Methanococcus maripaludis: one gene and its partners. The protein of the gene in region 2 binds, or shares a complex with, the protein of the main gene of each other region. Links are inferred from orthologs where the notes say so. Each region holds a gene or a part of one and is shown on either strand. Other genes may lie near its edges.

What was found.
Region 1: MMJJ_RS02920 (region 2) and MMJJ_RS05830 share a complex: the UniProt entries of both Methanocaldococcus jannaschii proteins name them as parts of the 30S ribosomal subunit. The link is inferred for Methanococcus maripaludis from one-to-one orthologs.
Region 3: MMJJ_RS02920 (region 2) and rpsJ share a complex: the UniProt entries of both Methanocaldococcus jannaschii proteins name them as parts of the 30S ribosomal subunit. The link is inferred for Methanococcus maripaludis from one-to-one orthologs.
Region 4: MMJJ_RS02920 (region 2) and MMJJ_RS04605 share a complex: the UniProt entries of both Methanocaldococcus jannaschii proteins name them as parts of the 30S ribosomal subunit. The link is inferred for Methanococcus maripaludis from one-to-one orthologs.

Annotation. Positions count from the first base shown.
Region 1 is NZ_CP026606.1:1,081,626-1,089,535, forward strand. Bases 2,699-5,647 are described here. They hold MMJJ_RS05830 (30S ribosomal protein S8e), read left to right. Parts: upstream 2,699-3,954; coding sequence 3,955-4,341; downstream 4,342-5,647. Other genes in these bases: MMJJ_RS05820 (DUF2304 domain-containing protein), read right to left, coding at 2,699-2,802; pyrB (aspartate carbamoyltransferase), read left to right, coding at 2,888-3,796; MMJJ_RS05835 (bis-aminopropyl spermidine synthase family protein), read right to left, coding at 4,388-5,560. Also shown: MMJJ_RS05800 (coenzyme F420-0:L-glutamate ligase), read right to left, coding at 1-209; MMJJ_RS05805 (aconitase X), read left to right, coding at 260-1,465; cobM (precorrin-4 C(11)-methyltransferase), read left to right, coding at 1,495-2,259; MMJJ_RS05815 (hypothetical protein), read right to left, coding at 2,256-2,453; more of MMJJ_RS05820, read right to left, coding at 2,443-2,698; pyridoxal 5'-phosphate synthase glutaminase subunit PdxT, read left to right, coding at 6,468-7,031; MMJJ_RS05875 (hypothetical protein), read right to left, coding at 7,033-7,910.
Region 2 is NZ_CP026606.1:544,188-551,870, reverse strand. The notes cover bases 3,072-5,793. They hold MMJJ_RS02920 (30S ribosomal protein S27ae), read left to right. Parts: upstream 3,072-4,191; coding sequence 4,192-4,395; downstream 4,396-5,793. Other genes in these bases: MMJJ_RS02905 (NifB/NifX family molybdenum-iron cluster-binding protein), read right to left, coding at 5,467-5,793; MMJJ_RS02910 (NifB/NifX family molybdenum-iron cluster-binding protein), read right to left, coding at 4,933-5,256; MMJJ_RS02915 (hypothetical protein), read right to left, coding at 4,490-4,726; MMJJ_RS02925 (30S ribosomal protein S24e), read left to right, coding at 3,882-4,190; MMJJ_RS02930 (GTP-dependent dephospho-CoA kinase family protein), read left to right, coding at 3,399-3,875. In the rest of the region: MMJJ_RS02955 (glutamate-cysteine ligase family protein), read left to right, coding at 1-621; MMJJ_RS02950 (epoxyqueuosine reductase), read right to left, coding at 625-1,416; MMJJ_RS02945 (dihydroorotate dehydrogenase), read left to right, coding at 1,510-2,424; more of MMJJ_RS02940, read left to right, coding at 2,580-3,071; more of MMJJ_RS02905, read right to left, coding at 5,794-5,826; MMJJ_RS02900 (hypothetical protein), read right to left, coding at 5,860-6,144; MMJJ_RS02895 (ATP-binding protein), read right to left, coding at 6,301-7,146; MMJJ_RS02890 (ATP-binding protein), read right to left, coding at 7,143-7,683.
Region 3 is NZ_CP026606.1:1,332,052-1,339,922, reverse strand. Bases 3,070-5,979 are described here. They hold rpsJ (30S ribosomal protein S10), read left to right. Parts: upstream 3,070-4,325; coding sequence 4,326-4,634; downstream 4,635-5,979. Other genes in these bases: MMJJ_RS07280 (phosphomannomutase/phosphoglucomutase), read left to right, coding at 4,921-5,979; tuf (translation elongation factor EF-1 subunit alpha), read left to right, coding at 3,070-4,277. In the rest of the region: MMJJ_RS07305 (30S ribosomal protein S12), read left to right, coding at 1-22; MMJJ_RS07300 (30S ribosomal protein S7), read left to right, coding at 56-622; MMJJ_RS07295 (elongation factor EF-2), read left to right, coding at 724-2,907; more of tuf, read left to right, coding at 2,991-3,069; more of MMJJ_RS07280, read left to right, coding at 5,980-6,234; MMJJ_RS07275 (formate--phosphoribosylaminoimidazolecarboxamide ligase), read right to left, coding at 6,298-7,383; rnhB (ribonuclease HII), read left to right, coding at 7,502-7,871. UniProt on the Methanocaldococcus jannaschii protein: Involved in the binding of tRNA to the ribosomes.
Region 4 is NZ_CP026606.1:853,991-861,729, reverse strand. Bases 2,532-5,309 are described here. They hold MMJJ_RS04605 (30S ribosomal protein S19e), read left to right. Parts: upstream 2,532-3,596; coding sequence 3,597-4,022; downstream 4,023-5,309. Other genes in these bases: MMJJ_RS04585 (phenylacetate--CoA ligase family protein), read right to left, coding at 5,251-5,309; MMJJ_RS04590 (50S ribosomal protein L39e), read left to right, coding at 5,024-5,179; MMJJ_RS04595 (DUF7411 family protein), read left to right, coding at 4,408-5,007; MMJJ_RS04600 (DNA-binding protein), read left to right, coding at 4,048-4,407; yhbY (ribosome assembly RNA-binding protein YhbY), read left to right, coding at 2,984-3,367. In the rest of the region: MMJJ_RS09305 (hypothetical protein), read right to left, coding at 1-6; MMJJ_RS04620 (homocitrate synthase family protein), read right to left, coding at 32-1,192; more of mmp3, read right to left, coding at 1,242-2,531; more of MMJJ_RS04585, read right to left, coding at 5,310-6,552; comB (2-phosphosulfolactate phosphatase), read right to left, coding at 6,704-7,450; MMJJ_RS04575 (DUF116 domain-containing protein), read left to right, coding at 7,469-7,739. UniProt on the Methanocaldococcus jannaschii protein: May be involved in maturation of the 30S ribosomal subunit.

The DNA of each region.
Region 1 (7,910 bases), 540 kb from region 2 along the record:
CTTTCATCTACGAAGTTGTCTTCGCTTGTAGCTATGAATTTTTCACTGACGACTAAAAAATCCCCGTTTTTTATTTCAAATCCGTTTTCAATTTCATTTTTTAAAGAATTGATGGATTCTGATACAAAATCTTCGTTTCTATCGATATATCTGGTTCTTATCGGTGTTGCATTTATTTCCATTTTTTCACGAATTAAAACTATCTCCATTATTTTTATATTTTGGTACTCTATAATTAGTAAGGAAAAAGGTGAAAATTATGCATCTAACGAGAGAAGAGGAAAAATTGTATGCAGGAGAATACGGGGAAGCCCTAGAAACCTGCATGAACTTACTTGTGTCATTAGGCGATATTTACGGAGCAGAAAAACTGGTAGATATATCTTCTGCACAGGTTTCCGGAGTTTCTTACAAAACTATCGGTGAAAAGGGACTGGAATTTTTAAAAGACCTTGCAGATCAGGGTTTAAAGGCAACAGTTCCAACAACGTTAAATCCTGCTGGAATGGATTTGATAAGGTACGATGAACTCAAATTCCCAAAGGATTTTGCAAAAAAACAGCTCGAAATAATTGACTGTTTTAAAAGAATGGAAATTGAAATCAGCTGTACATGTACGCCTTATTTAACTGGAAATGTTCCAATGTTTGGTTCACACGTTGCATGGGCAGAGTCTTCTGCAGTAGCTTATGTAAATTCAGTAATCGGTGCAAGAACCAACAGGGAGGGCGGACCTTCAGCATTAGCAGCTGCAATCATTGGAAAAACACCATGTTACGGATACCATTTGGATGAAAACAGGCTTCCAACACAAGTTTTTGAAGTTGATATGGAACTTGAAGATGCAAGTTCATTTTACGGAATTTTGGGAAGAATTACGGGAAAAATTGTAAAAAACGGAATTCCATACTTCAAATTTAAAAATTGTGAATCAGTTAAAAATGATTATTTAAAAGCACTTGGAGCCGCACTTGCAGCAAGCGGCGGTGTTGCATTATACCACGTTGAAGGAATAACTCCCGAAGCAAAAAAAGGACTGGAAATAACAGGTCTTGAAAAAGTAGTTATCGGAAAAGACGATTTTGAAAAAGAATATGATTCTTTCAAAACTTCAGAAAAACCAGATTTAATTTGTATCGGATGTCCACACTGCAGTCTTGATGAAATCAAAGAAGTTGCAGAGTTTGTAAAAGCTGAAAATGCAAAATTCAATGCAGAAGTTTGGGTTTGTACATCAATTCACATGAAATCGATTGCTGACAGGATGGGATATACGAAAATTATTGAAGATGCTGGCGGAAAAGTAGTTGTTGACACGTGTATGGTCGTAGCTCCGATTGAAGACATGGGATACAAAAACGTTGCAACGAATTCTGGAAAAGCTGCAACGTATCTGCCGGGTTTTTGCAAAAGCAACGTGATATACGGAACAACTTATGAAATTTTGAAAAAAGCAACTGAATAATTTATTAATTTTAATAAATCGGTGAAATAATGAAAAAGATGATTATTGTTGGTGCGGGTCCTGGAGACAAGGAATTAATCACGATAAAAGGAAAAAATGCAATTGAAAGTGCAGATATCTTAATTTATGCAGGTTCGTTAGTAAATCCGGAAGTTTTAGATTACAACAAAAAGGATGCAAAAATCTACAACAGTGCAACGATGACACTCGATGAAGTAATCGAAGTTGCAGTAAACGGAATTAAAAACGGATTAACTGTTGTAAGGGTTCATACTGGAGACCCTGCACTTTACGGTGCGATAAAAGAGCAGATCGATGAATTGAAAAAATATGAAATCGATGTAGAAATAATTCCAGGAGTAACTTCCCTTTTTGCAGCAGCGGCAACTTTAAAATCAGAATTAACGCTTCCTGATGTATCACAAACAGTAATAATTACACGGCCTGAAGGAAGAACTCCAAAACCTGCAAAAGAAAGTTTAATCGCGCTTGCAAAACACAACGCTACAATGGCAATTTATTTGGGAACAGGAATGATAGAAAAAGTATGTAAGGAGCTAATTGAAGGTGGATATCCGGAAAACACTGCGGTTTCAGTGGTATATCATGCATCATGGCCTGACGAGAAAAAAATTACTGGAACACTAAAAGACATATCTGAAAAAGTAAAAGGCGAAGGAATTACAAAAACAGCACTTATAATCGTTGGAAATGTAACAAATCCTGACAGTTATGATTATTCAAAACTTTACGACAAAGACTTTGAACACGAATTTAGAAAACCTAAAAATTAAAGATTTAATTCTTCTATTTTTTCCATTAAAATTTTTAAATCAGTTTTTTTTGCAACGTTCTGCTCATTACCTATTAATTCAGTTAATTTTATTTTTAATTCTTCAATATTTTCCGATTCTTCAATTAATTCTCTTATATATTCCATATTTTGAACATAAGGCGCAGTTTCCATTACTAATTCTCTATTTTCCATCATTTTCACCTTTTGTTTTTTTATCGTATCTTTCATTAATTGCAATTTCTGAAACAATTGTTGTAATTTCTCTTTCAAGGTGTTCTGTCCTTAAATATGATTTGTAAACTAAGAAAAACAGAATTATAATTCCAAAATACACTAAAACGTCAATACCTCTTCCTACACCCAGACTGTTTGCAATTTTTCCAAGAAAATTTGGAAAACTTACCATTAACATTACAAAAATCCATCCTAAAATCCATATAACTGCAGTAAATGGTGAAATAGCACTTTTTTTAGCCTGGACTGCAACTTTTAAAATAACAATTAATCCAACGATAATCCCGATAATTTGAACAGGTTCCATCAACACACCTCGTCTGCATATATACTTTACACCATAATTTTATATATATTTAATTTATAACTAATGAAAAATGTCGGTGGTTTTAATGAGGCATTTAATTTCGATGAGAGACATCGGCCGGGAAGAAATTCTGAATATTTTAGACGAATCCGAAAGAATGGAAGCTATTTTAAATGAAAAAGGTCACTGTGATTTTTTAAATGGGAGAATACTCGCAACTCTTTTTTACGAACCATCAACAAGGACAAGACTTTCTTTTGAAACTGCAATGAAAAGGCTTGGTGGAAACGTTATTGGTTTTACGGATATTTCAAATACTTCTGTAACAAAGGGCGAATCTTTAGCCGACACTATCAAAGTAATCAGTGGTTACAGTGATTTGATTGCAATAAGGCACCCGTCAGAAGGAGCTGCAAGGCTTTCAAGTGAAAATTCAAAAGTTCCAGTTATAAATGCTGGAGATGGATCAAATCAGCACCCAACGCAAACACTTCTTGATTTATACACGATTAAAAGAGAAGTTGGACACATTGAAAATTTAAAAATCGCATTTATAGGGGACTTAAAGTATGGAAGAACTGTCCACTCCTTATGTCAAGCATTATCCTTATTCAAAGGTGTAGAAATAAAATTAATTTCTCCAGACGAACTTAAAATGCCAAGAGAAGTAATTGAAGATATCGCTGGAAAAATAAAACTTTCAGAAATGGCTGATGTCGATATTGACGATGTTGATGTTGTTTACATGACAAGGATTCAGAAAGAAAGGTTTGTCGATGTTAATGAATACTACAAGGTAAAAGGAATATATCGACTTTCAAAAGAGCACATCGGGGAGAAAAACGTGGTTATCATGCACCCTCTTCCAAGGGTAGATGAAATCGATTCTGAAGTTGACAACATCCCTCAAGCAAGGTACTTTAAACAGTCATTTTATGGAGTTCCTGTCAGAATGGCGATTTTAAAGCTTTTATTTGAAGATTCAATAAAATAATTAAATTATTATTCTTATTTAACCTATTTTAAAATGCAGTTAATTTTTTATACTATCATATCAATCACATATTATACTCGCATACTCTCTCAAAAAACTTATTATATAAGGAAAAACTTCGATTTTTTTTTAAAAATAAACACAAATAAGGTGTAAACATGGCAATTTGGCAAGGAGCAAGCAGAAGACTCTCAACAGGAGCTAAAGTTTGGAGAGCTGCAAAAAAACATAAAAGAGAAATGGGAAGACCTGCAGCAGAAACACAAGTTTCAGAAGTAATCAAAAGAAAAATTGTAAGATGCAGAGGCGCAAACTTAAAAGTTAAGTTGGAAAAAACAAACTATGCAAACGTCTTTGATCAAGCAAACAAAGTTTGTAAAAAAGTTGCAGTAACAAATGTTATCGACAACAAAGCAAACAAACACTACATCAGAAGAAATGTTATGACAAAAGGCGCAATCATCGAAACAGAAATGGGTAAAGCAAAAGTTACCTCAAGACCTGGACAAGATGGTGTTGTAAACGCTGTTTTATTAACAGAATAATTCTCTTTTTTTATTTTAAAAAAAATTAAAATTTTAATTTTCAAATTTATTTTTGTTTTACTTTAGCTCTTTTAATCATCGAAAATTTTTTTCCACCGCATTCGCAGGTTAAATCTTCGATTCTTTTTACATTATTTCCCACTTCATGGATTTTTTTACAATTCATGCATTGGTAGTATCTTAAAGTTGGTTTTAATTCTCCAGTGTATATTTTTTCAGAATTAACTTCTATTTTTTTCAAATTTTTACCAACAAGTCTTGCCAAAAATGTAGTGTTTCCAATAATTTCGGTTCCTTCATAGAAATTAAATCCAGGAATCAATTCGTAAATTAAAAAGTTCATATTGTTGATTGATTTTTGAAGTTCAATGTATTCTTCTACAGGCTTGTGAGAGAATGCAAGATACAATATTCCGTTATCTCCGAGTGCTTCGATGCCCCTTGACATGAAAAGCACTGCGCCGTTTAGTGTATATGGTGGATCGGTAAATATTGTATCAAATTTATTTACAAATTCACTTGGAAGTTCATTTTTAAAGTCCCATTTTACAGTTCTAATGTTTAAATTCTCTTTTTTAGAAACTTCTGAAATTAATTTCAAAAGTCTATCATCAATATCTAAAACAACAACTTCACTGCAAAGCCCTGTCATCGCAGTTGGAATTGATGCAAGGTCATCGTCACCTACAAATAAAACTCTTTTTCCTTCCAAATCTCCCCTATCCGCCATTATTGCAGCTCTTGCAGTGGCGGTTTCAGGCGTTGCAAAAGACTGGTCAATCATTGTGTTTACTTGCGGTCTTAATTTAGCGTAAGTTTTGTGCTTTTTCAATATCTTTTCAAATTTTTCATCAAACACGATATTTCGCCCACTGCATACTGGACATTTCATGTCAGATTTAAGCTTAAGTCCAAGTTCATTTTCAACAAAATCAATACCTTTTTTTGAAAGCACAGCTCCTTTATCATCTCTTTTTAAGAGCGATTCTCTTTCAAGAATTGATCTAACTTTAGATACAATTGGGAGGGGCAGTTTTACATACTGACCAATCTTTTTTGTTGAAATTGGCTGATTTCTATATATGCATCTTAAAATATCTTCAACAGCTCTTTCCCCTTCTGAAACTTTCACGTTTTTTGCAATACGCTTCAAAAATGATTTTTTAGCGTCAATTTTTAAGTTTTCCGTTTTTTTACCCATGCTTCCGATAATCTTCATGAATCCACCAGTTTATATTACAATAAAATAATAGTATCTTATTATTAAAAATAACATATTAAAAAATAACACATAAAACCGTATATTCAAATTAATAAATTAATATTCCCAAAATAAAAACGTGCCAAGGGGGTGATTCGAACACCCGACAACTGGATCTTCAGTCCAGCGTTCTCCCAGGCTGAACTACCTTGGCAATTTCCAGTTAAATCCACAATTAAGCATATCTTTTATGATATAAATACTTTACTACGAAAGGTTTATATATCAGAATGTTGATTGTTATTGTGCGGTCAAGTAGTATGACAGCGAGCCTCCTTAGCTCAGTAGGTAGCAGCGACGGACTGTTAATCCGTAGGTCGCAGGTTCGAGCCCTGCAGGAGGCGCCATTTTTTCTAACAAATTATTCACTCTCAAGACCGGGTACGGGCCCGTAGCTCAGGCTGGTTAGAGTGCTCGGCTCATAACCGAGTGGTCATGGGTTCAAATCCCATCGGGCCCATATATTTGAAACAAGCTCCAGTGGTGTAGTCCGGCCAATCATCCGGCCCTTTCGAGGCCGGGACTCGGGTTCAAATCCCGGCTGGAGCATTTTATTTTAAGTGCAGGGGTTGTCGAGCCTGGCCAAAGATGCAGGACTTAGAATCCTGTCCAGTAGTGGTTCCAGGGTTCAAATCCCTGCCCCTGCATTATAGTAATATTAAAAAACGATATTGTGGCCGTGGTAGGGTAGTGGCTATCCTGAGGGACTGTGGATCCCTCGACCCGGGTTCGATTCCCGGTCTCGGCCCCATTTTTTATTTTAGGAAAATATATTTGTTAATTTAAATATATAATTGATTATACAAATTTTTAAACAATGATTTACTATCCGTATTAACCACAATTTATAAAAAACGGTGAATTTATGAAAATAATCGGGATACTCGGCATTCAGGGCGACATTGAAGAACACGAAGATGCAGTTAAAAAAATAAACTGCATCCCTAAACGGATAAGAACGGTAGATGATTTAGAAGGAATAGACGCATTAATAATTCCCGGCGGAGAAAGTACCACAATTGGAAAATTGATGGTAAGTTATGGATTTATCGATAAAATTAGAAATTTAAAAATCCCGATACTTGGAACTTGTGCAGGAATGGTTCTTTTATCTAAAGGAACTGGAAAAGAGCAGCCATTACTTGAAATGTTGAATGTGACGATAAAAAGAAATGCATACGGTAGTCAAAAAGATAGTTTTGAAAAAGAAATAGATTTAGGCGGAAAAAAAATAAATGCAGTATTTATTCGAGCACCCCAAGTTGGGGAGATTCTCTCAAAAGACGTTGAAATCATTTCAAAAGACGATGAAAATATTGTAGGAATAAAAGAAGGAAACATAATGGCAATATCATTTCACCCGGAACTTTCAGATGACGGGGTTATTGCATATGAATACTTTTTGAAAAATATTGTAGAAAAAAAATAAATTAATAATTCATATTCATTTTTCTTTTTTTAATGAGTTCTGCTATTTCTGAACTTACATAAGGATTTGAACTCGTTTCAAAGGTTTTTAATTCATCAAATAAATAATCAGGTATTTTATCGATTCCTTTTATTTTAAAGAATTTTATCAGGAAGAGTTTAGAATCGTCATTTGATGTTTTAAGATACTCAATAATTTGTTTGCTGACCTTTTCAAGCATTTCAAGGTTATCCTCAAAGTTGCATGAGTAAATTACTTCAAGAGCTTTTTTAAAGATTATCCATTTTTTATCGTCACTTATTAATTCTAAAACTTTTTTAGAAATTTCAGGATGCTCTGTGCATTTAACATTTAATTTTACCATGCTGGCAAGCGTTTCTAACGCTTCAACCTGTATTTGCGGTTCATTTTCATCGAGAAGTTTTGAAATAAGTGGTAAGTATTCTTCAAAATTTTCAGCATTTAAAACTGATTCTTCAAACCAAGAAGTTTTTTTAGTTATTATCACTTTTAAACATTCAAGTCCCTTATACGCTAATAACGGGTATTTCTCATTGAAAATTATTTTGAAAATGTTATTAAGTACTGATTTTTTGTATTTTCCAAGTTCGTACATTAAATTAGTATCACCGGATTTTAAATTGGCTTTAAAAATATCCAGTAAAATTATCGTAATAATTAGTGAATTTCTTTCAGAGTTAAGGATGCTAAATTTCATAAAATCAAAGAATTCAAGATCCACGTAGTTTAGTGTTTTATAATCATGTGTTAACAGGTATTTTAGTGAAAAATAAATCTCTTGCCAGGTTTGATTTTTGATATCGACAACTTCTGACTCAAAGTTATTTTCCAAGATATAATTTTCAAGCTCCTGTTTTT
Region 2 (7,683 bases):
ACTGCATCCTCCCCGATAGTCGAAGGAAAAGTTACAGGATATATGGACAACCGGCTTTTGTATTACAAACAAAACCAGAAAGAAATTCCCGAAATCTGCGGAAATTTAATACCTGAAAAACTTGAAAAATCTTCTGATTATGAAAAACTCCTTGAAAAAATGTACGTAGAACTTAGAAAAAAAGATGCAGAAGTTTTATGTGAAGAATGGGTAAATTCAAGGGCTTTAATTATAAGGCGTGAAAGAAAATGTGTTGAAATAAAAATAATGGATGAACAGGAATCCATTTATGCAGATATGGCTTTTTCAGCATTTATAAACTGTCTTTTAAGAATTAATGATTTAAAAGTAGCAGAAGACGATGAAACAATAATTGAATTAACAAATATTGCAATAAAATCAGGAACAAAGAAATTAAAAGCAGAATTAGAATCCCTCTATAAAAAAGCATTTTCCGTTGCAACTAATGAAGAAAAAGCTTATTTAATCCATATTCAAAACAGGATTCAAAACGGGAATCTTTCAGAAGTTATTCTTAAAAAATATAATTCCGAAAAAGATATTTCAAAAATATTAAATGAAGCAGAAATCTGTTTAAGGGAAAATAAAACAATGTTTTAACTTTTATTTTCTATTTTTTAATTTATCATTTAATTTTTTTGCAGGATTTATAAACGAACATGGAACATTGCACAAACATTTTGCACAAACGTCTGCAACTCCATATTTTTCATAAACTTTTTGATTTGCTAAACATACGTTATAACATTCCTTTCGATTAAATTCGTTTATTTTTAACGCTTCTTTTTCACATTTTTCAATGCAAAGTTTGCAAGAACCATTATACTTATACAAACAGTATTCATAATCTGGTTTTTCACTAGGTTTTAATTTTGCAGATGTAATTAAACTTCCAAATCTGCCGTTACATCCCTTTTCAGTAATTAACATATTGTTTATTCCAAAGGTACCTAACCCTGCAATTTTTGCAACGTGCCTGTGTGACCAGTAGCTTATCAGTTTTTCTTTGTCAAAATTGTGTGTTGGTGGAATTTTTGAGCAAGTATGGTTCATCTCACCTAATTTTTCAGAGAGATAATCGTTTAATTTTTCTATCATATTGTTCGTTTCAACGTAAGAAATGGCCCAATCTTCAGACGCAAGTCCCGGGTGTACATTTCCAAGATTAATTTCTTTTTCGAAAGGCAAAAAGTAGCATATTACACTTTTTGAGTTGCTTAAAACTTCTTTTGGAGTTAAATGTTTTTCTGAAATGACTTGCTTTAATTCTAAAAATTCAGGATCATTGGAATCCGCAAATCCTACAATTGGGGTCAGCCACTTAGTTTTCGTGTCGTGTTCTTTTGAGTAATTTTTTACAAATTCAATAATAAGATTTTCAATTAAATTTTCCATAATTTCCACCGATTTATAAACATAATTATCTGATTCTTTAGTTTTTTATATGTCTTATTATAAAATATATTCAAAAATATCGGGAGATTTCAGATGCTAAAAACTAAACTTTGGGATATTGAATTTAAAAATCCAGTATTTCTTGCAGCAGGCGTCATGGGGGAAACTGGAAGTGCCCTAAAAAGGATGGCAAAAAACGGTGCAGGCGCAGTATGTACCAAATCTGTTGGAATTGAAAAAAAGCCCGGTCACAACAATCCAACAATGGTTGAAGTTGAAGGTGGCTTTTTAAATGCGATGGGACTTCCAAATCCTGGTGCAGATGAATATGCTGGAGAAATTGAACGAATAAAAGATGAAATGAAAAGAATGAATGTTAAAATTATCGGTTCAATTTACGGTAAAAACGATTCTGAATTTCAAAAAGCTGCTGAAGTAATTGCAACACATGTGGATGTTTTGGAATTAAACATTTCATGCCCTCATGCAGGTGGAGGATATGGTTCATCAATCGGTCAGGATCCCTGCCTTTGTAAAAATGTGGTATCGGCAGTAAAAGACGTTTCAGATATCCCAGTTATTGCAAAATTAACTCCAAATGTAACTGATATAAAAGAAATTGCAAGCGCAGTTGTAAATGCTGGAGCTGATGGAATTGTTGCAATAAACACGCTTGGTCCTGGAATGGTAATTGATATCGAGTCAGGTGTTCCAATTCTGGGGAATAAAGTTGGCGGAATGAGTGGAAAAGCAATAAAACCAATTGCAGTAAAAAACGTTTATGATATATGTTCAGCAGTGGATGTGCCAGTAATTGGTGTTGGTGGAATTACTACAGGTGCTGACGCAATAGAATTTATGATGGCAGGAGCATCAGCAGTTCAGGTTGGAACTGGAGTTTATTACCGAGGATACGATATATTCCAAAAGATAAATAACGAAATTGAAGAATACCTCCTGAAAAAAGATTTAAAAATGTCAGATATCATCGGAATTGCTCAGAAATAATTTTTAATTTTTATCCGATTTTAAGAATTATAAAACTCGTGCGTAGAATTTATATACCAAAAACGAGAATATATATAGTGAAACTGTTTTATTATTTTAAAATATTTCGTTATCTCAACTGTTTTAAAAGTTTAATCTGCTACTGAGGTGGTTATTTGTACAAAATTTTAAAAATTTCTGATACCGTGAGAATTCCTCCTAAAATGTTTGGGAACCCGTTAAGCGAAAACGTAAAAAGGGTTTTAATGGAAAAATACGAAGGAATTCTTGATAAGGACATCGGATTTATCCTTTCAATCGTTGATGTGGATAACGTAAGTGACGGAAGCATAATTTACGGAGACGGTGCAGCATACCACGAAACAGAATTTAATGTGCTTACTTACGTTCCAGAACTCCAGGAAGTAGTTGACGGAGAAATCGTTGATGTTGTTGAGTTCGGTGCTTTTGTAAGACTTGGCCCTCTTGACGGTTTAATCCACATTTCACAAATTATGGATGACTTCGTAAGCTTTGACCCAAAAAGAGAAGCAATCGTTGGAAAAGAAACAGGCAAAGTTTTAGAAAAAGGCGACAAAGTAAGAGCTAGAATTGTTGCAGTAAGTTTAAGAGAAGAGAAGAAAAGAGGCAGTAAAATTGCTTTAACAATGAGACAGAACGGTCTTGGAAGACTTGAATGGCTCGAAGATGAAAACGAAACACTAAGTGAAGAAAATTAATTTTTTCACCATTATTTCTATTTAATTTTAATTTGAGGTGAATTTAAATGAATGCATGTTTAAGATGCAAATACATCACAAAAGAAGATACCTGCCCGATTTGTGGATTTGATACTTCAGATAACGTTAGAGGTTTATTAATCGTACTCGATCCTCACAACTCCGAAGTAGCAAAAAAAGCAGGAATTGATATAAAAGGAAAATATGCGCTGAGCGTTAAATAACTTAATTTTATTTTTGTTATAGTGACCTTTTATGTATTTATTAACCGACAAAGTAGCTCACGAATTGAAAAAACCTTTCGGAAAAGTATATAAGGAACTTCCCAGTATAGAAGGAAAGGTCGTTTCTATAGGTGATGTTACCACAAAACACCTTTTATCGAATGGTATAATACCAGACTTATCAATTTTGGACTTTAAAACTAAAAGAAATATTCCTGTTGACATCCCTCACAAATTTAAAACAATTTTTGAGGTTGAAAATCCTCAAGGGTGCATTTCTGATGAAGCCATAGAAAGGATTAAATACCTTTCCACCATACATGATAGAGATATGGCTTTAATCATTAAGGGTGAAGAAGACTTACTTACAATACCTGTAATCAAGTACTTCCCCGAGGATACCTCAGTCATTTACGGACAGCCTGATGAAGGCATGGTACTGTTAAAAATCACAGACGAACTGAAACAGAAAATTGAAAAACTTCTAAAAGAAATGGAAGAAAGGTGAATGGATATGGATATAAGCATTATCTCAGACAGAAATAACCCATTATTACACAGAAGGGAAATAAAATTCACAGTATCATTTGATGCAGCTACCCCTTCAATCAAAGATGTAAAAATGAAACTTGTTGCAGTTTTAAACGCAAACAAACAAGTTCTCGTAGTTGACACATTAGATCAGATTTTTGGTAAATTGGAAGCAGAAGGTTACGCAAAAATCTACAACGATGAAAAAGCAATGGCAACAATCGAAACAAAATCCGTTTTAGAAAAAAACAAAATTGAAGAAGAAGCAGAAGCTGAAGTAGCGGAGGAATAATATGGCAGCTAAAAAAGGTGCAAAAACATCAACAAAAAAATCAGATTACTACAAAGTTGAAGGAAACGCTGTAGAAAGATTGAAAAAAGCATGCCCAAAATGTGGTGCAGGCGTATTCATGGCTGAACACTTAAACAGATTCTCATGTGGAAAATGTGGATACATGGAATACAAAAAGAATGAAAAAACAGAAAGCGAAGAATAATTTCTTTTACTAACTTAAAACTCTTCTAACGTTATTTAATTCTTTTTTAATATTACTTTTAATTTAAATCATTTTAGTGAAATTATACTTTTAATTAATCTAAAAGCCCGAAAACATCTGCGATTTTACCGACATTTTTTATTGGAACATATACTTTTGTTTCAGGATATTTTTGAAATTTTCCAAGAATACAAAGAAAATCCATTGAAAATTCCAAACTTTCTTCAGGATATTTGTGGTTGAAATACTCCAAAATCCAGTTTGGTGGTTTTTTAAGGTCTATCGTGTCTTCATACATTGCCCAATGGCATATTACGTTAATTAGTTCCATTGTCCCCCCCATTTCTACATTAACGGCACTAATTATTATTTATTAGTCTCGATAAAATAGATATTATTTCACCATTTAGATTGTAATTTAACCCGTATGATATAATTTTTAAAAAGCTATAATTATAGTTTACTATTCGTCAAAAAAGCATAATTCGGATTAAACTTAAATTAATCGTCAATATGACGACTTTTAAAAATAAAATTTTATTTATTTATGATTAAAATTTCATCTAGGAATTCTTTCAATGCTGATTTAATATCCTGAGTTTTAGTTTGGTATAGTTTTACTCTGTCTTTTAAGGTTTCAATTCTTTTTTCACCCATCGTGTTGTATATTATTATATCAGGGTTTTCAAGAAGTAAATTTTCAATAGGTGATCCTCCACCGTTGCCGTCACAAGGGGTGTTTTGAACCCTTGAAATGTTTATTACTTCATAATTTTCGTCAAGTTCAAAAATTAAGAATAGTGCAGTTTTTCCAAAATGTTCACAGATTTTGTTTTCAAATACGGGTACCGCTATTTTCAAGTTATCACTCGGATTTTTATTATCTAAAAAAATCTTTTTTCTTTTAAATTTCTGTAGTGCATATCTCTCATTATTCATATATTTAAATATATTTTACAACTATGCGGGCAGGATTGTTGATTGTGTAAAATTGGATAAATCATCATCTTTTAAAATTTAATTTATATATCGTATTTATTTAAAAAATTTAAAAAAAAGAATACTTTAAAATTAGTTTAATTTTGTTAAATTTCCGCTTAAAACTTCTTTTAATACTGCATCTACATCTTCTAAAGACGTTTGATATAGTTCAACAACGCTTCCAAGTGCATTTACGCTTCTTTGACCCATGTTTACGAAAACTACTGCATTTACGCCTTCGGAAAGAAGTGTTTGAACTGTACTTCCAGGACCCTGTCCTCCGTGACCTTGTTCAGTTTCGTGAGCAGCCCCGTGGCATGGGGAGTTTCCAACTTTTTTTGAGCCAATTATTTCATTATTTTCGTTTACTTCAAAAATCATAAAAAATGGAGTTTTTCCAAAGTGTGAACAAACTGTTTTTTCATCAAGTATTGGGATTGCTATTTTCAAATTATCGCCTTATTTTTTTATTAAGTTAAATAATTAAAATCTCCCTCTTCCCATTCCCCTTCCCATTCTGCCACCTCGGCCCGCACCATAAAAGTTTCTTCTTCCGCGAGCATCGATAACATCTTCTTCAGAGATTCCTTTTGATAAATTAGTTACTTCTTCATCAGATATATCATTACCTGTTTCTCTTTTAATGATATTTTTGATTTCTTCGTTAGTTAATCCTATTCTAAAGAACCTTCTAATTCCAAGTCCTACGTATTCAGTTGTACCTAATAATTTTCTGCAGATGCAGTTTCTGTGTAGTCTATAATCCATGTGGTTCACCCCATTTCATAACATATGTTTATAATAATTATTTTCGCACATATGTGCATATTTCATTATATTGAAAAACAACTATATAATACTACCTTTTTTAAAATTACAGGTTTTTTAGATTAATATCGGTTAGATAAAAGTTAAAAAAAGTAATTATTTGAGTTTGTCGTAAAAATCATCCCAAATTCTTTTAATTTCATTACCTGCAGGGCAGTCGTAATTTACAATGGGACATTCGTTTTGAATTGCTTTATTTACTGTATTATCAAATGGAACTTTTCCCAATATTTCAAAGCCTGATTTTTTACAGTAATCGATTATTTCGGAAGTTTTTTCTTCGTTAATGTCGTATTTATTGATTATTATATAGCTTTGAATATCAAAAAATTGGGTAAGTTCTAAAACACGGCTCAAATCATCAAGACCTGATGTAGTTGGTTCAGTTACAACTACTGCGTAATCACAACCTGTAAGCGATGCAATTACAACGCATCCTATTCCTGGAGATCCATCAATTAATAAATTTTCAAAACCCTGATTTTCAAGGGAATTTTTCCTAACTTCTGTTACAACTTTTCCTGCACCTTCTGCCCCAATATTTAGCTTTGCGTAAGATAAATACCCATCTTTGATTTTGCAAGAATAAACATGCCCTGTAATATTATCAACCATTTTTACAGCATCAGCAGGACAAACGTACTCACATAACCCACATCCTTCGCATTTTAACGGATTTACTTTTATTTCAGGTGTTATTGCATCAAATCTACATTCTAAGCATTTTTCACACTTAATACATTTTTCAGTATCAATGATTGCAGTCTGGGATCCAATATACTCTTTAGTATTGATTATTTCATTTTCAAACATTAAATGTAAATTTGGAGCTTCAACGTCGCAGTCTGCGATATTTCTTTTATTCATCAATTCTGAAAATGAAGATGAAATGGTAGTTTTTCCAGTTCCGCCTTTTCCGCTTATTATGACGATCTGTTTCATAATATCAACCTCTTTTCAAGTTCAGAGGCAATATCTCGCAAATGTTTTGTAAATTCGACATCCGAGTTGATCAAGATGTCCCCTTTTGAATATTTATTTGCAATATTTCTTGAAAATGGAATTTTTCCCAAAATATCGATTTTCTCATTTTCACAGTAATTTTCAATGATAAAGTCAAACTCATCTGATTTATTGATCAAAACACCAAATGGAATATTTAGGTATCTCAAAACTTCAACTGCAATTTTTAAGTCGTGAAGCCCAAATTTGGTTGGTTCTGTGACAAGAATTGAATAGTCGCTATCTTCAACAGTGTTTATTACACTACATGAACTTCCAGGAGGCGCATCGAGTATATTTATTGAATTAACATCCAAAAATTTTTTCAAGGCAGATATGACTGGAACTCCTGAGGGTTCACCAATATTTAAAACTCCCCGAAACGCGTTTAAATTCGGAATATCTTTAGATTTTCCGGATTCTATTTTTCCAATTTCCCGTAAAATTTCTGAAATGGCTTGAACAGGGCATGCAATG
Region 3 (7,871 bases), 790 kb from region 2 along the record:
ACAGGAAAAAGTTAAAAGATAAATTAAGATCTAAAAAAGAAAAAAGGGTGAAAAATTGGAAATCAAATTATTTGGTAAATGGGACAGTGAAACTGTCGCAGTTAAAGACCCAAGTTTAAAATCCTACATTAGTGTAGCTCCAGTTTTAGTTCCACATACTGCAGGAAGAAACTCAAAGAAAAGTTTTGATAAATCAAAAATGAACATTGTAGAAAGATTAGCTAACAAATTAATGGCTAACCAAAACAACACCGGTAAAAAACACGAAACTTTAGCAATTGTCGAAGAAGCTTTGTCAATCATTGAAAACAGGACTAAAGAAAACCCTGTTCAAGTTTTAGTTGATGCTTTAGAAAATTCAGGACCTAGGGAAGAAACAACAAGAATCTCCTACGGGGGAATTGCATTCTTACAGTCAGTTGATGTTTCACCATCAAGACGATTGGACACAGCTTTTAGAAACATTGCACTTGGTGCTTCAGAAAGCGCACACAAAAATAAAAAAACCGTTGCTCAATGCTTAGCAGACGAACTCATCTTTGCTTCAAAAGCTGACATGCAAAAAAGCTTTGCTGTTAAGAAAAAAGAAGAAAAAGAGAGAGTTGCACAATCTGCAAGATAAATTAAATACTTTTTATATCTCTTTATACATGACCCTATGTCATAAAAGGGTAACAATAGTTCGTATATTATGAACTTCTCAAAAAATAAAAGAGTGAGATTATGGGAAGAAGAGCAAAAATGGTTGAAAAGGTCAAAACCTTAATGGAAACACATGAACAAATTAGAAACATGGGTATCTGTGCTCACATTGACCACGGTAAAACCACATTATCAGACAACTTGCTTGCAGGAGCAGGTATGATCTCCAAAGAATTAGCTGGAGACCAGCTTGCACTTGACTTCGATGAAGAAGAAGCTGCAAGAGGTATCACAATCTACGCTGCAAACGTTTCAATGGTACACGAATACAGCGGAAAAGAGTACTTAATCAACTTAATCGATACCCCTGGTCACGTTGACTTTGGTGGTGACGTTACAAGAGCAATGAGAGCAATTGATGGTGCTGTTGTTGTATGTTGTGCTGTTGAAGGTGTTATGCCACAAACGGAAACTGTTTTAAGACAGGCATTAAAAGAAAAAGTTAAACCTGTTTTATTCATTAACAAAGTTGACAGATTGATCAATGAATTGAAATTAACCCCTGAAGAATTACAGGGAAGATTCATGAAAATCATTGCAGAAGTTAACAAGTTAATCGAAAAAATGGCTCCTGAAGAATTCAAAAAAGAATGGTTATGTGATGTTGCAAATGGAAAAGTTGCTTTTGGTTCAGCATACAACAACTGGGCTATTTCAGTTCCATACATGCAAAGATCAGGAATTTCATTCAAAGATATTATTGACTACTGTGAGCAAGAAAACCAAAAAGAATTGGCTGAAAAAGCTCCACTCCACGAAGTTGTTCTTGACATGTCAATCAAACACTTACCAAATCCATTGACTGCTCAAAAATACAGAATTCCAAACATCTGGAAAGGAGACGCTGAATCAACCATCGGTAAATCAATGGTTGCTTGTGACCCTAACGGACCACTTGCAGGTGTTGTTACAAAAATTATCGTTGATAAACACGCTGGTGCAATTTCTGCATGCAGATTGTTTTCAGGAAGAATCAAACAAGGAGACGACCTCTACCTCGTTGGTTCAAAACAGAAAGCAAGAGCTCAGCAAGTTTCAATCTTCATGGGTGCTGAAAGAGTTCAGGTACCAAGCATTTCAGCAGGTAACATCTGTGCTTTAACAGGATTAAGAGAAGCTACTGCTGGTGAAACAGTATGCAGCCCTTCAGAAATCTTAGAACCAGGATTTGAATCATTAAGCCACACCTCTGAACCAGTTATCACTGTTGCAATCGAAGCTAAAAACACTAAAGATTTACCAAAATTAATTGAAATCTTAAGACAGATTGCAAGAGAAGACAACACAGTAAGAGTAGAAATCAACGAAGAAACCGGTGAACACTTAATCAGCGGTATGGGTGAGCTCCACATCGAAGTTATCACTAACACCAAAATCGGAAGAGACGGTGGAATTGAAGTAGATGTCGGTGAACCAATCGTTGTTTACAGAGAAACAATTATGGGCACATCCCCAGAAATTGAAGGAAAATCACCAAACAAACACAACAAACTCTACATGATTGCAGAACCTATGGAAGAGTCAGTTTACGCTGCATACGTTGAAGGTAAACTCCACGATGAAGATTACAAAAAGAAAACTACCGCTGATGGTGAAGCAAGGTTAGTTGAAGCAGGTCTTGAAAAAGATCAGGCGAAAAAAGTAATGTCAATTTACAATGGAAACATGATTGTAAACATGACAAGAGGTATCGTGCAACTCGATGAAGCTAGAGAATTAATTATCGAAGGTTTCAAAGAAGGTGTAAGAAACGGTCCACTCGCAGCTGAAAAAGTTCAGGGTGTAAAAATCAGATTAGTGGATGCAACATTCCACGAAGATGCAATCCACAGAGGACCTGCTCAAATTATCCCTGCTGTAAGATTCGGTGTAAGGGATGCAGTTGCCCAAGCAAAACCAGTTCTCCTCGAACCTATGCAAAGTGTTTACATCAACACCCCGCAAGACTACATGGGAGACGGTATGAAAGAGATCAACAACAGAAGAGGACAGATTCTCGACATGGAACAAGAAGGAGACATGTCAATTATCAAATCTTCAGTGCCTGTTGCTGAAATGTTCGGATTTGCTGGTGCAATTAGGGGGGCTACACAAGGTAGATGTTTGTGGAGCGTTGAGTTCTCAGGATTCGAAAGAGTTCCAAACGAGCTTCAACCTAAGATTGCTAAACAAATTAGGGACAGAAAAGGGTTAAAATCTGAATAAACAAGTACCATAAAATATATATACCCTTTTTCACTATCATATTACAAAAATCGCTAAAAATATACTCTTATGGAGGAATGATTATGGCAAAAGAAAAACCAATTCTTAACGTTGCATTTATCGGACACGTAGATGCTGGTAAATCAACAACAGTAGGAAGATTATTATTAGATGGTGGAGCTATCGACCCACAGTTAATCGTAAGATTAAGAAAAGAAGCTGAAGAAAAAGGTAAAGCAGGATTCGAATTTGCTTACGTTATGGACGGTTTAAAGGAAGAAAGAGAAAGAGGAGTTACAATTGACGTAGCTCACAAAAAATTCCCTACCGCAAAATACGAAGTTACAATCGTAGACTGCCCAGGCCACAGAGACTTCATTAAAAACATGATCACTGGTGCTTCACAAGCTGATGCAGCTGTTTTAGTTGTAAACGTTGACGATGCTAAATCAGGCATTCAACCCCAAACAAGAGAACACGTTTTCTTATCAAGAACACTTGGTATCACCCAATTAGCTGTTGCAATCAACAAAATGGACACAGTTAACTTCTCAGAAGCTGACTACAACGAAATGAAAAAGATGTTAGGCGACCAATTGTTAAAAATGGTTGGATTCAACCCTGACAACATCAACTTCATACCAGTTGCTTCACTTCTTGGTGACAACGTATTCAAAAAATCCGACAAAACACCATGGTACAACGGACCTACACTCGCAGAAGTTATCGATGGATTCCAACCACCTGAAAAACCAACAACCTTACCATTAAGATTACCTATCCAGGATGTTTACTCAATCACTGGTGTAGGTACAGTTCCAGTAGGAAGAGTTGAAACAGGTATCATCAAACCAGGAGACAAAGTTGTCTTCGAACCTGCAGGAGCAGTAGGAGAAATCAAAACTGTGGAAATGCACCACGAACAATTACCAAGTGCTGAACCTGGAGACAACATCGGTTTCAACGTAAGAGGCGTTGGTAAAAAAGACATTAAAAGAGGAGACGTTTTAGGACATACAACAAACCCTCCAACAGTTGCTGCAGACTTCACAGCACAAATCGTTGTTTTACAACACCCATCAGTTATGACAGTAGGTTACACACCTGTATTCCACGCACACACAGCACAGATTGCATGTACATTCATGGAATTACAGAAAAAATTAAACCCTGCAACTGGTGAAGTTTTAGAAGAAAACCCAGACTTCTTAAAAGCTGGTGACGCTGCAATCGTTAAATTAATGCCTACAAAACCATTAGTTATGGAAAGCGTTAAAGAAATCCCACAACTCGGTAGATTCGCAATCAGAGATATGGGTATGACCGTTGCTGCAGGTATGGCAATCCAAGTTACAGCTAAAAACAAATAATTTAGCTTAACTTTTTCTTCTTATTAAACACGGCAAAAGAGGCATATTATGCAAAAAGCAAGAATAAAATTATCAAGCACACAACACACAGAATTAGACGGTGTATGCGACCAGATTAAAGCTATCGCTGAAAAAACTGGTGTAGACATGTCAGGTCCAATTCCACTACCAACAAAAGCGTTAAAAGTTACAACAAGGAAATCAACAGATGGTGAAGGTTCCTCATCATTCGACAGATGGACAATGAGAGTTCACAAAAGAGTTATCGACATTGAAGCTGACGAAAGAACCATGAAACACATCATGAAAGTTAGAATTCCTGACACAGTTCAAATCGAAATTGAATTGAGAAACTAATTTTAATTCGTTTAAATCGCAAAAGCCAGACGTATTGCAATCTGAGAGTTGAGGATTGCAATAAAACTTCTTTTTTTCACATTATCAAATCAAAACATTTTTATAAATATATTAATATAATAAATAATACCTCATTCCAGAGTGTGTGAGGTTTAATTTTATTTTCGACCATTGTTCAGAGTAATTATGGTATAATATTTTTTATTTTTTTGAAAAGTTATTTAATCCCAATTTACATAATATAACGCATAAATTTTTTTATTCGAACATTGAACGGTGGTTTAAATTGGTATTTAAGGCATACGACATCAGGGGAATTTATGAAAAAGATTTAGATGATAATTTTGCTTATTCTTTAGGAAAACTCGTTGGAAAAAACTATGAAAGAATAATGGTTGGAAACGATATTCGAATCGGTTCCAAAAAACTCTTAAAACCATTTATTTACGGGATACTTGAAAATTCTAAAGTTTACTATGCTGGAGAAATCTCAACCCCGCTGATGTACTTTGGAACTCTTAAAAAATTTGATCTTGGAGTAATCTTAACTGCATCCCACAATCCAAAAGAGTATACTGGATTTAAAATGTGCGACATCGATGCAATTCCACTTTCACCAGTAGATGAAATAAAACCGGATTTTGAAATGTTTGAACTTTCAGAAGAACAAAAGGAAGAAATTGAAAATTTGGATTTAGAAAGTTTAAAGGTTGATATTTTAAGTAAATATTTGAATTTTTTTACCAAAAAACTTGAAAAAACAAATCGAAAAATTGCAGTAGACTTTGCAAACGGTGCAACTACCAATGCAGAAAAAAAAGTTTTAGAAAAAGTTTTAGAAAATAAAATATTTGTTAACGATTTTCCGGACGGAAATTTCCCTGCACACGAACCAGACACCCTTAAAAAAGAATGTTTGATCGATATTATAAACACGGTAAAAACTAACTTTTGCGAATTTGGCCTTATTTTTGATGGAGATGGCGACAGAATCGGAATGGTCGATGAAAAAGGAGAAATTTTAGCAGGGGACATATTAACTGCGATAATTTCAAATGAAATTTTAAACGAAGTTAAAGGAAAAATTGTATACGATTTAAGATGCAGTAAAGTGGTTCCTGAAACAATTTCAAAAAATGGGGGAACTCCTGTAAAAACAAGAGTTGGACACTACTTCATAAAAAAATTAATGCATGAAATAGATGCAGAGTTTGCAGGGGAGTTTAGCAATCACTTCTACTTCAAATCAACAGGTTACTTTGAAAGCCCGTTATTAGCATTGAATTATATCTTGAAAGCACTTGAAAGAGAAGGAAAACCACTCTCAGAAATTTCGAAAAATTACAAAAAATATTTCCACAGTGGTGAAATAAACTTTAAAGTGGCTAACCAGAAAAAATCGATCGAATCCATTGAAAAAAAATATGAAAACATCTGCAAAATCGAAAAATTAGATGGAATTTCGCTTTATTGTAATGATTTTTGGTTTAATGTTAGATCATCAAATACTGAACCACTTTTAAGGTTAAATTTAGAAGCAGATGATGAAAAAACAATGAATGAAAAATTAACAGAAATAAAAGAGATAATAAATTCTTAAATATTAAATAACTTTAAAAATTCCAAAAATACTTTTTTAAAAAAAATAAAAATTAAATTTAATTTAAGATATAACTTTGTCAATCATGTTAAGTTCAAGTGCTAATTTTATTTCTTTTGCAATTCTCTGACCCATGCTTAACGGTTCGCCAGTGTAAAGGCATGAATATGGACTTCCATTCATAAACGTGTTTGTTCCACCATCAACCCTTGCACTCATTTCAAATACAACGAGTTCTAGGTTGTCATTACATAATGACTGTAAACAGAATGGTCCAAGCATTCCCGGATTTACTTCTTCTTTTGCTTTTGCAACTAATTTATCGCCCATGTCAAATACCTGAGGTAAAAGACTTTCCCTAATTACAACAGGGAAGTTTCCGGTGATAACGTAGGAAGGGTCTATATTTAATTCAAGCTGGTCTTTTGCAGGAACTCTAACGAGCCCATCAATGCTGCTTTCATATCTTCTATCAATTCCCATTAATTCAACCTGATCTTTTAATGGTGAATAGAAATAGTGAATGCAGTAGTTTGCACCAACAACATATTCTTCGATGTGTGCTTTTGAAACATCGTCTTCTGTGAGAACACCTTTAGCTTTAAACTCGCCTATTTTTCTCCAGAACTCTTCAACACTTGAACATGGGAAGTAGCCTCTTCCGCCCCTTGCTCCAGGGAATTTAACCATTACTGGCCCATCTATTTCATCAGGTCCGCCATATTTTTTTGGAATTCTAAGACCGCTTCCGCCCAAAAGCCGTCCTTCGAGATCCCTTTCAGCTTCCCATCTTAAAATAGCTCTGTTTCCAAACATTGGAACTTTGAATGTGTCTTCCACATTATCTAATCCGCAGTAAGCAATGAATGAACCGTGAGGAACGATAATTGCATTCATATCTCTTAATTGCTGTTGAATTTCTTCTTTTGAAATATCTGAAAATTGATCAACATAGATAAATTTGTCTGCCACACCAAATCTTTTGTATGGTATAGCCCTATCTTTTGTTGTTATAACTGCTGTTGAAAAACCCTCTAATTTCGCACCTTTTAAGATGTGTAAAGACGTGTGGCTTCCTACCGTAACAATAGTCACTTCATCCTTGTTATATTTTTCAAAAATCCCCATTATTTCTTCTTTTGGAATCATATTACCACCATTGTTCTATATGGTATTTAAAATAGAGTTTTTAGACCCGAAATAACGCATAAGTATATTCGTGTTACTGTTTTTTATATGTTTCCTGTTTAGTAAATTACGTGATATAATGAGTGAGGATATTAATAATAATTTAAATAATTCGGATAATTCAAACGGATCTAACGAAAAAATAATAGTTGGACTCGATGAAGCAGGCCGTGGACCCGTACTTGGACCAATGGTAATTGCTTCGGTAAAAATTGATGAAAAAAATTTACATAAGTTAAATGATCTTGAATTAAAGGACAGTAAACAACTTTCCAAAAAAAAGCGTGAAGAACTTTATATAAAAATAAACGAAATATGCGATGTCGAAAAGATTGTAATTGATCCTGAAACAATTGACAAACAGATGGAAATTATAAACTTAAACAAAATAGAATTAAGCGCTTTTTCAAAGCTTTCAAATCATTTTATCAGGGAAAATGATAATATAT
Region 4 (7,739 bases), 310 kb from region 2 along the record:
AAACATATTCCCACCTTAAAAAAGTTTTAAGTTATTTTATGATTTTTTCTGCAATGTTTTTAAACACTTCGTCGCTTATTTCAGTACCGTCTTCTCTCGTTTCTTTAGTTTTCTTTACAATTTCCCATAATTCGTCTCTTGAAGCTTCAAGTCCGAGTTCCTGTAGTCTGTGTGCGACAGCCCTACAACCGGAATGTTTTCCAAGGATAATTTTTCTTTTCTGACCGATTTTTTCAGGCAAAAATGGTTCATACGTCAAAGGATTTTCTAAAACGGCATCGACGTGTATTCCGCTTTCATGGTAGAATACCATTTCTCCAACAAGCGGTTTATTTTCAGGGATTTTGATTTTTGAATAGTTTTCAACGAGTTTAGATATTTCAGTTAGTATTTCAGTATTTAATCCCATATCGTGGTCGTAAAGTACTTTCAATGCCATTGCAATTTCTTCAATTGCAGCATTTCCTGCTCGTTCACCTATGCCATTAACCGTGGTAGATACAGCTTTTGCACCACCGATTAAACCGTATATTGAGTTTATAACTGCAAATCCAAAGTCATTGTGGCAGTGTACTCCAATATGTGCTTTTTTCAGGTGTTTGCTTAATTCAGAACATATGTGGTACATTGCCTGAGGTGTCGCACAGCCGAGCGTATCTGCAATATGGACCCTATCAGCGCCGTGTTCTTCTGCATTTGTATGAATTCTAATTATATCTTCAAGGGGGGTTCTTGTTGCATCTTCTGCAGAGAATGCTACAAAAAGACCGTGGTCTTTTGCATATTCAACAGCTTTCATTCCCATTTCTTCGACTTCATCAAGATTCTTATGTAATTTATATTTCAAATGCATTGGAGAAGTTGCAATAAATGTAATTATCCCGTCAACGTCACATTCGATGGCTTTATCAATATCTTCTTTTAAAACTCTTGATAATGCTAATACTTGCGCATTTAATCCTTCACCAGTAATTGATTTGATGGCTTTTCTTTCGTTTTCAGAAACAATTGGAAAACCTGCTTCAATCTGTTTAATTTTAAGTTCATCCAGTTTCTTAGCAATTTCAAGTTTTTGGTCTCCCGTAAAACAAACCCCCGGGGTCTGTTCACCATCTCTCAATGTTGTATCATACAAATAACAGTCTTTTAAATCTAATTTTGGGTTGTACGGAGATACAGCTTTCCAGTCCATACTCATTCCTCCATCTATATTATAAATAAACAAATTTCATATAATTTTACTAATTTGAATTAACTTCAAGTATGTATATATTTTCGCCCTGTTTAACGCTTTTTAAAATTTCTGCGTTTTTAACTACTTTCCCAACGATATTTGTACCTTCAAATGTTTCTCCTGTTGGCCCGTATTTATCATGTGATGAGGTCCTAACGCCCATATATCCTTTATATCTTTTAGCCATGTTCGTAACAGCAATTATTTCAGAATCAACAGGTCCTTTAGGTGTATTTTCAGGTAATAATCCTTTTGAATAATCCCAATTTCTTTCAAACATTGATATATCGTCGTGTTTGAAATATATTTTTAACGTCCCTATTCTTTTTGTTGTAAGGCCGGTAGTTTTTCTAAAGTACCATGCAGTAGTTGGAGCTTCTTTATCAAATATTTCAACATATAATAATTTTTCAGGTTCTATTCCTTTTGTAGTAACTTCTTTCGATTTTAATATGTCCATGGTATATTCAGGCACCTGTTCAACGATTATTGCATCGTCATCTGTATTTCCTTCCATTTTAAATGTGATTCCATGTTTTTCAAACAGAATTTTTGCATCTTTTTGAGTTTTTCCAATTAAATTTAATCTTTCAGGACTCGTTTTTACAGTAATTTTTCCCGAATTTGAAAAATCAACGATTTCAATTCCGTCAGTTACTTTACCAACCACCGTATGGGATAGGGAAGATGCTCTGTTTTCTTGATATATGTAGACTTTCCCAACACCGTTTCCGACATTTCTAACCGTGATTGTTCCCCTATCTCGGTTTTCAGGATTTTCTTCATCAATTAATAATGTTTGAAGCCTGCAATCTGCAACGTATGTATTTGTATGTTCTGAAATTTCCAACGTACCGTTTTCAAGTATTGCAAGGGCATGTTCTGTACTTTTTGAAGGTCCATTAAGCTCTGCTTTACAGTATGTGTATATTTTCCAGTCGTCCTGAATTTCTTTATCTAAATCAGTAGTTACTTCATAATCGATGTTTTCTTTTGATTCTCGCATCTTTTCAATGGATATAATCTGGTCATCGGCAGTTAAGGCTTTTAAAACTCTTTTTCCACCAATTAAAATGCCTATTTTTGGATTTTCAAGACCATATAATTCCGTTACATCTCTTTGAACAAATATTAAATTTCCTTCACTCGTATCAAGCCCTGAAACGCTTAAAACAACATCCCACTTTTTAAAATTCTGTTTTAAACTACTTACTGGGAGATTTATCTCGATAGATCCAAAAGATACATCAGAAATACTTTTCCATATCGGGGATTTTTTTTCAAAAGATTTGTAGTTTTTATTCCAGAAATCAACACTTTCGTTTTCTTCAGTTATTCCAACTACAAAAGAACCCTTGGTCGTTTTTATCATGTATTTTTTGGTTTCTTCCTTAATTACTGTGGCAGTTCCCTTTACAATTACAATATTTGACCCAGGGATATAATATTCGTCTTTTATTACATCTTTTAACGTTTTTCCAGATTTTGGTTTATCATTTACTAATACATTCATATAACCAGCCCCTTTGGGTTCATAACTAGATCTCAGATGTGTTGGCAAAATTTTTCCGAAAATATATTTATACTTAAATAACAATAGTATGTTGCTAACTGTACATTATATATATGATATTTTAAATAACTTAGCGGACAGATTAATTTATTGATTATCTTAATGATTTTACTGTTTTAATTGAAACTTTAACTCATGGTATCAAATTATACGCATACATATCAAGGAGAGAGATTATGACCGAAAATACTGAAGTAAAAATATCATCCAAAGCTAAAAAGATATTAAGGTCCCAATCGCACGAAATCGAACCTGTAGTTTGGGTTGGAAAGGAAGGGATCGAAAAAACCATAGAAGAAATTAAAAGGCAGATAAAAGATAAAAGCCTTATAAAAATTAAAGTGCGAAAAAGTGCACTTGAAAATGGCGATAAAGCAGAAATGGCCGAAAAAATATCTAAAGAAACTGGTGCAGAAGTTATCAGCGTAGTTGGAAATGTTATTACTATTTTTAAGCCAAAAGAAGGCTGGAAAAAGTATTCCACAAAGAAAACAAAGAAAGAAAAGTATGTTGAAGAATTTGAAGAAATGCGGTCTAAAAAAGCACTCCTTAAGAGATAATACGTTATTTTAATAACGGATGATATTTTAACCTTTTTTTCATTTTTTACTCATTTTTATATTACTGGGAATCAGGGAAAGTAATATATATGGGGTGCAATTATTATAATAAGATTGCTCGGTCTTAAGGATTTTTAAATATTATTTTTAATGAATCCGTTAATTGTCCAGATTATCCGAATATGAGTTACAAAAGGATGAACTGAACGTTATTATTAGAGGTGTTTACATGGTAACCGTTTACGATGTACCAGCAAACGATTTAATCGCAAAATTAGCTGAAAAATTGAAAGAAATGGGCGTAGAAGAGCCTGAATGGACAAACTTCGTTAAAACAGGAGCTCACAAAGAGAGAAGACCTGATGACGGAGATTGGTGGTACGTAAGATGTGCTGCAATATTAAGAAAAGTATACATCAACGGCCCTGTTGGTGTTGAAAGATTAAGAAGCGTTTACGGTGGAAGGAAGAACCGAGGGTGCGCTCCTGAAAAATTCGTTAAAGGTAGTGGAAACATTATCAGGACAGCTTTCCAAGCTTTAGAAGCTAAAGAATTACTTACTAAAGCTGAAAAAGGTGGAAGAATCATTGCACCAAAAGGCCAATCTTTAGTAGACAACACTGCAAAAGAAGTAGCTGATTCAGTAGCACAATAAGTAATTTTATTGATGAGGGGGTTTGATGAACCCAGAAGAAATAAGGCAAAGAAGATTGCAGGAAATGCAAGCAAAAGCTCAAGCCCAAGGGGCAGCAAATGACCCTGAAGCACAGAGACAGATGCAAGAGCAGCAAATGCAGTACGAAATGCAAAAACAAAAAATTCTCAGGCAGATTCTTTCCGAAGAAGCAAGGTCGAGATTAGCAAGGATCAAACTTGCAAAACCTCAATTTGCAGAACAGGTTGAAATGCAATTAATACAACTCGCACAGGCCGGAAAACTTCCAGTTCCGCTTACTGACGAGTATTTTAAAGGCCTTCTCGATAAAATATACGAGATGAACAGACCTGCAAAGAAAGAAATCACTATAATGAGAAAATAAATGATTCACATGGCTAAAGCTCACGTTTTATTCAGCGGTGGAAAAGATAGTTCCCTTTCTGCCATAATTTTGCATAATCTGGGCTATGACATTCAGTTAGTAACCGTTAATTTCGGAGTTTTGGATTCATACCGTCATGCAGAAGAAACTGCCAAAATAATTGGCTATCCTCATAAAGTCGAATCAATGGACAGGGAATTAATTGAAAAATCTGTTGACATGATCTTAAAGGATGGATATCCTGGAAACGGGATTCAGTTTGTACACAAGCAAGTTCTCGAAATAATTTCCGAGAAATACGATGTAATTGCAGATGGTACGAGAAGAGACGACCGCGTTCCAAGACTTGATCACTCTGAGATCCAGAGTCTTGAAATGAGGAAAAATATTCAGTACGTGACTCCTTTAATGGGATTTGGTCACAAAACTTTAAGAAATCTAGTTAACAATTATTTCATAATTTCTGAAAAAGAAAGTGAAGAACTTTTGAAATCAGACTATGAAACCGAAATAAGGGAGTTAATTCGGCAAAGAGGAATCGATCCGCTTGAATACTTCCCAAAACACATTCAATCAAGAGTTATTGGTTTAAAAAGATAAGTTCAGAGGTGAAAAGATGGCAGGCAACAAACCTTTGGGTAAAAAAATTAGACTTGCAAAAGCTTTAAAACAAAACAGAAGAGTTCCTATGTTTGCTATTGCAAGAACAAAAGGAAGCGTTAAACAGCACCCAAAAATGAGACACTGGAGAAGAAAAAACCTTAAAAAATAATTAAAATATCTTCTTTTTTTAATCAAGTTCAAAATTAAAATTTAAAAATTCAAAAAAATTAAAAAAGTAATTTAATTCACGTTTCTTAAGTCTTTTACACGTTTTGCTTTACCTTCAAACCTTTCAAGGGTTCTAGGTTGTACTATATTTATTTTAGAGCTTAATCCAAGCACAGTTTTTAATTTATGGTCTACTTTTTTACTAATCTGTTCAAGGCAGCTGAATTTTTCGAGGAATTTTCCATCTGCAAGTTCTATATTAATCGTCATCTGGTCTAGGTGTCCGTTTTTGGTAACGATTATTTCATAATGCGGTCCGATTTCTTCAATTCCTTCCAAAACACTTTCAATTTGTGTTGGGAATACGTTTACTCCTCGAATAATTAACATATCGTCGCTTCTTCCCCTTATTTTTAGCATTCTCGCGGTAGTTCTTCCGCATTTACATTTTTCGTAAGTGAGGCTTGTCATATCTTTTGTTCGATATCTAAGAACTGGCAGTGCTTCTTTTGTAAGTGTGGTAATTACAAGTTCTCCAATTTCTCCTTCAGGGAGTACTTCGCCGGTTTTTGGATCGATTATTTCTGCAATGAAGTGGTCTTCAGAAATATGCATTCCGCACTGGTATTCACAATCTCCAGAAACTCCTGGACCCATTAATTCACTCATACCGTAGTTTTGGGTTGCAAGTATGCCCCATTTTGATTCAATTTCTGCTCTTGCAGATTCAGAGCATGCTTCTCCACCAAAAAGACCTATTCTTACTTTCAAGTCTTTTTTAGGGTCAATTCCCATTTTTTCTGCAACTTCTGCAATATAAAGCGCATAGGATGGAGTACATATTAAAACGGTTGTTTCAAAATCTTTCATGAGCATAATCTGCTTTTCCGTGTTTCCGCTTGACATTGGAATGACAGATGCCCCAACATTTTCAAGACCATAATGTAACCCGAATCCACCGGTAAAAAGTCCGTAACCAAATGCGATTTGAGCTGTATCTTCATCAGTTACACCTGCAGCCGTTACAACTCTAGAAATCAGTTCTGCCCAAGTTCTGATATCTTTTTTTGTGTAGCCTACAACGGTTGGCTTTCCAGTAGTTCCTGATGAAGCATGAATTCTCACAACTTCTTTTTTAGGAACTGCAAACATTCCAAATGGATAATTTGCCCTAAAATCGTCTTTTACAGTGAAAGGAATTTTTTTAAGGTCATCTAACGTGTTTATATCTTCAGGTTTTAATCCGATGCTGTCAAATTTTTCCTTATACAGGGATACATTTTCATAAGCTCTTTTTACCGATTCTTTTAATCTTTCAAGCTGTATTTTTTCAATTTCTTTTCTGTCCCATGTTTCTTCTTTAGACCATATCAATTTACTCTCCTCCACCGTTTTTTATTCCATTTAGCCGTAAGTCATTAAGTCTGTGAAATTAAACGTTGATTAAACATTTAAATTTAAAAATAATTCTTCATATAAGATTCTTAATATAAAATCCAAGTTTAATTATATATCAGTTTCTAAATTAAAATGAAGAAATGCTTCCAGATTTTTTATCGAAAATTCCAACGGATTTTTGAGTGTTTTTTGACGTACAGAATATCAAATCTTCAAAGTAACCCAATTCTTTTAAATTTTTTCCAGAGTTTGATTCAAATATCTTTCTTAACCAGTCAGATTTAGTCAAAGCTCTTGCAGGAATCAGTTCTTCAAATTTTTCATCAGGAATTTCTTCATCGTATTCTTTGAAAATATAATCAGCAATAATTCCTGCCCCAATAAAGTCTTCAATTGCAAAATTTCCTTTCCGGTGGACTGGAACGAGCATTATTCCTTTATTATTTTCTTTTGCGAGTTTGTATGCTTTTTTTGCAACATTTTGTGCGTTTGTAATTGAACCGATTAAAATATGATCTGAAACGATATTTTCAAGAACTCTTGTTCCATTTGTTGTGGTTAAAACAATATTTCCCCCATTTTCGAAATGTTCTTTTATTAATTTCCTGTTTACAGTTAATTCAACAGGGGAATTTCCAAAATCAAATCCTTCAATTTTTTTGGCGTTTCTTTCACCTATTTTTATAGAATTTTCTATATTCGCTGCTTTTTCGATACTACCTGTTATATATATCTTATCGCACAAGTCAAGTAGTGTACAAATGGTTGCAGAAGCTCTTAAAACATCGATTACAATAACACAGTAATCGCTAAAATCGACTGTTTTCTGGAGTTCACTACTACCAAAAAAATCAAAAGAAATTGAAATTTTCATGAATTTCACCGTGATAAAATGAATTTTACTGATATAGGAATTTTTGATTATTTAGGCATGATTTTGTTAATACTAATTGTTTTAGCAGCGATATTGTTTGTAACTGCAATTGGTCTTGGTTATTACCTTATAAATAAAAATAAAATCTTGTTTCCTAAACTATCATTGTATATTACAAATAACTTCTACTCCATTCTATTAAGAATTTTTCTGATAATTGGAACCGAAGATACATTTTATAAAGTTGCAAGTGATTTTTATAACAAGTACTATTGCGAAGACTTTAAAA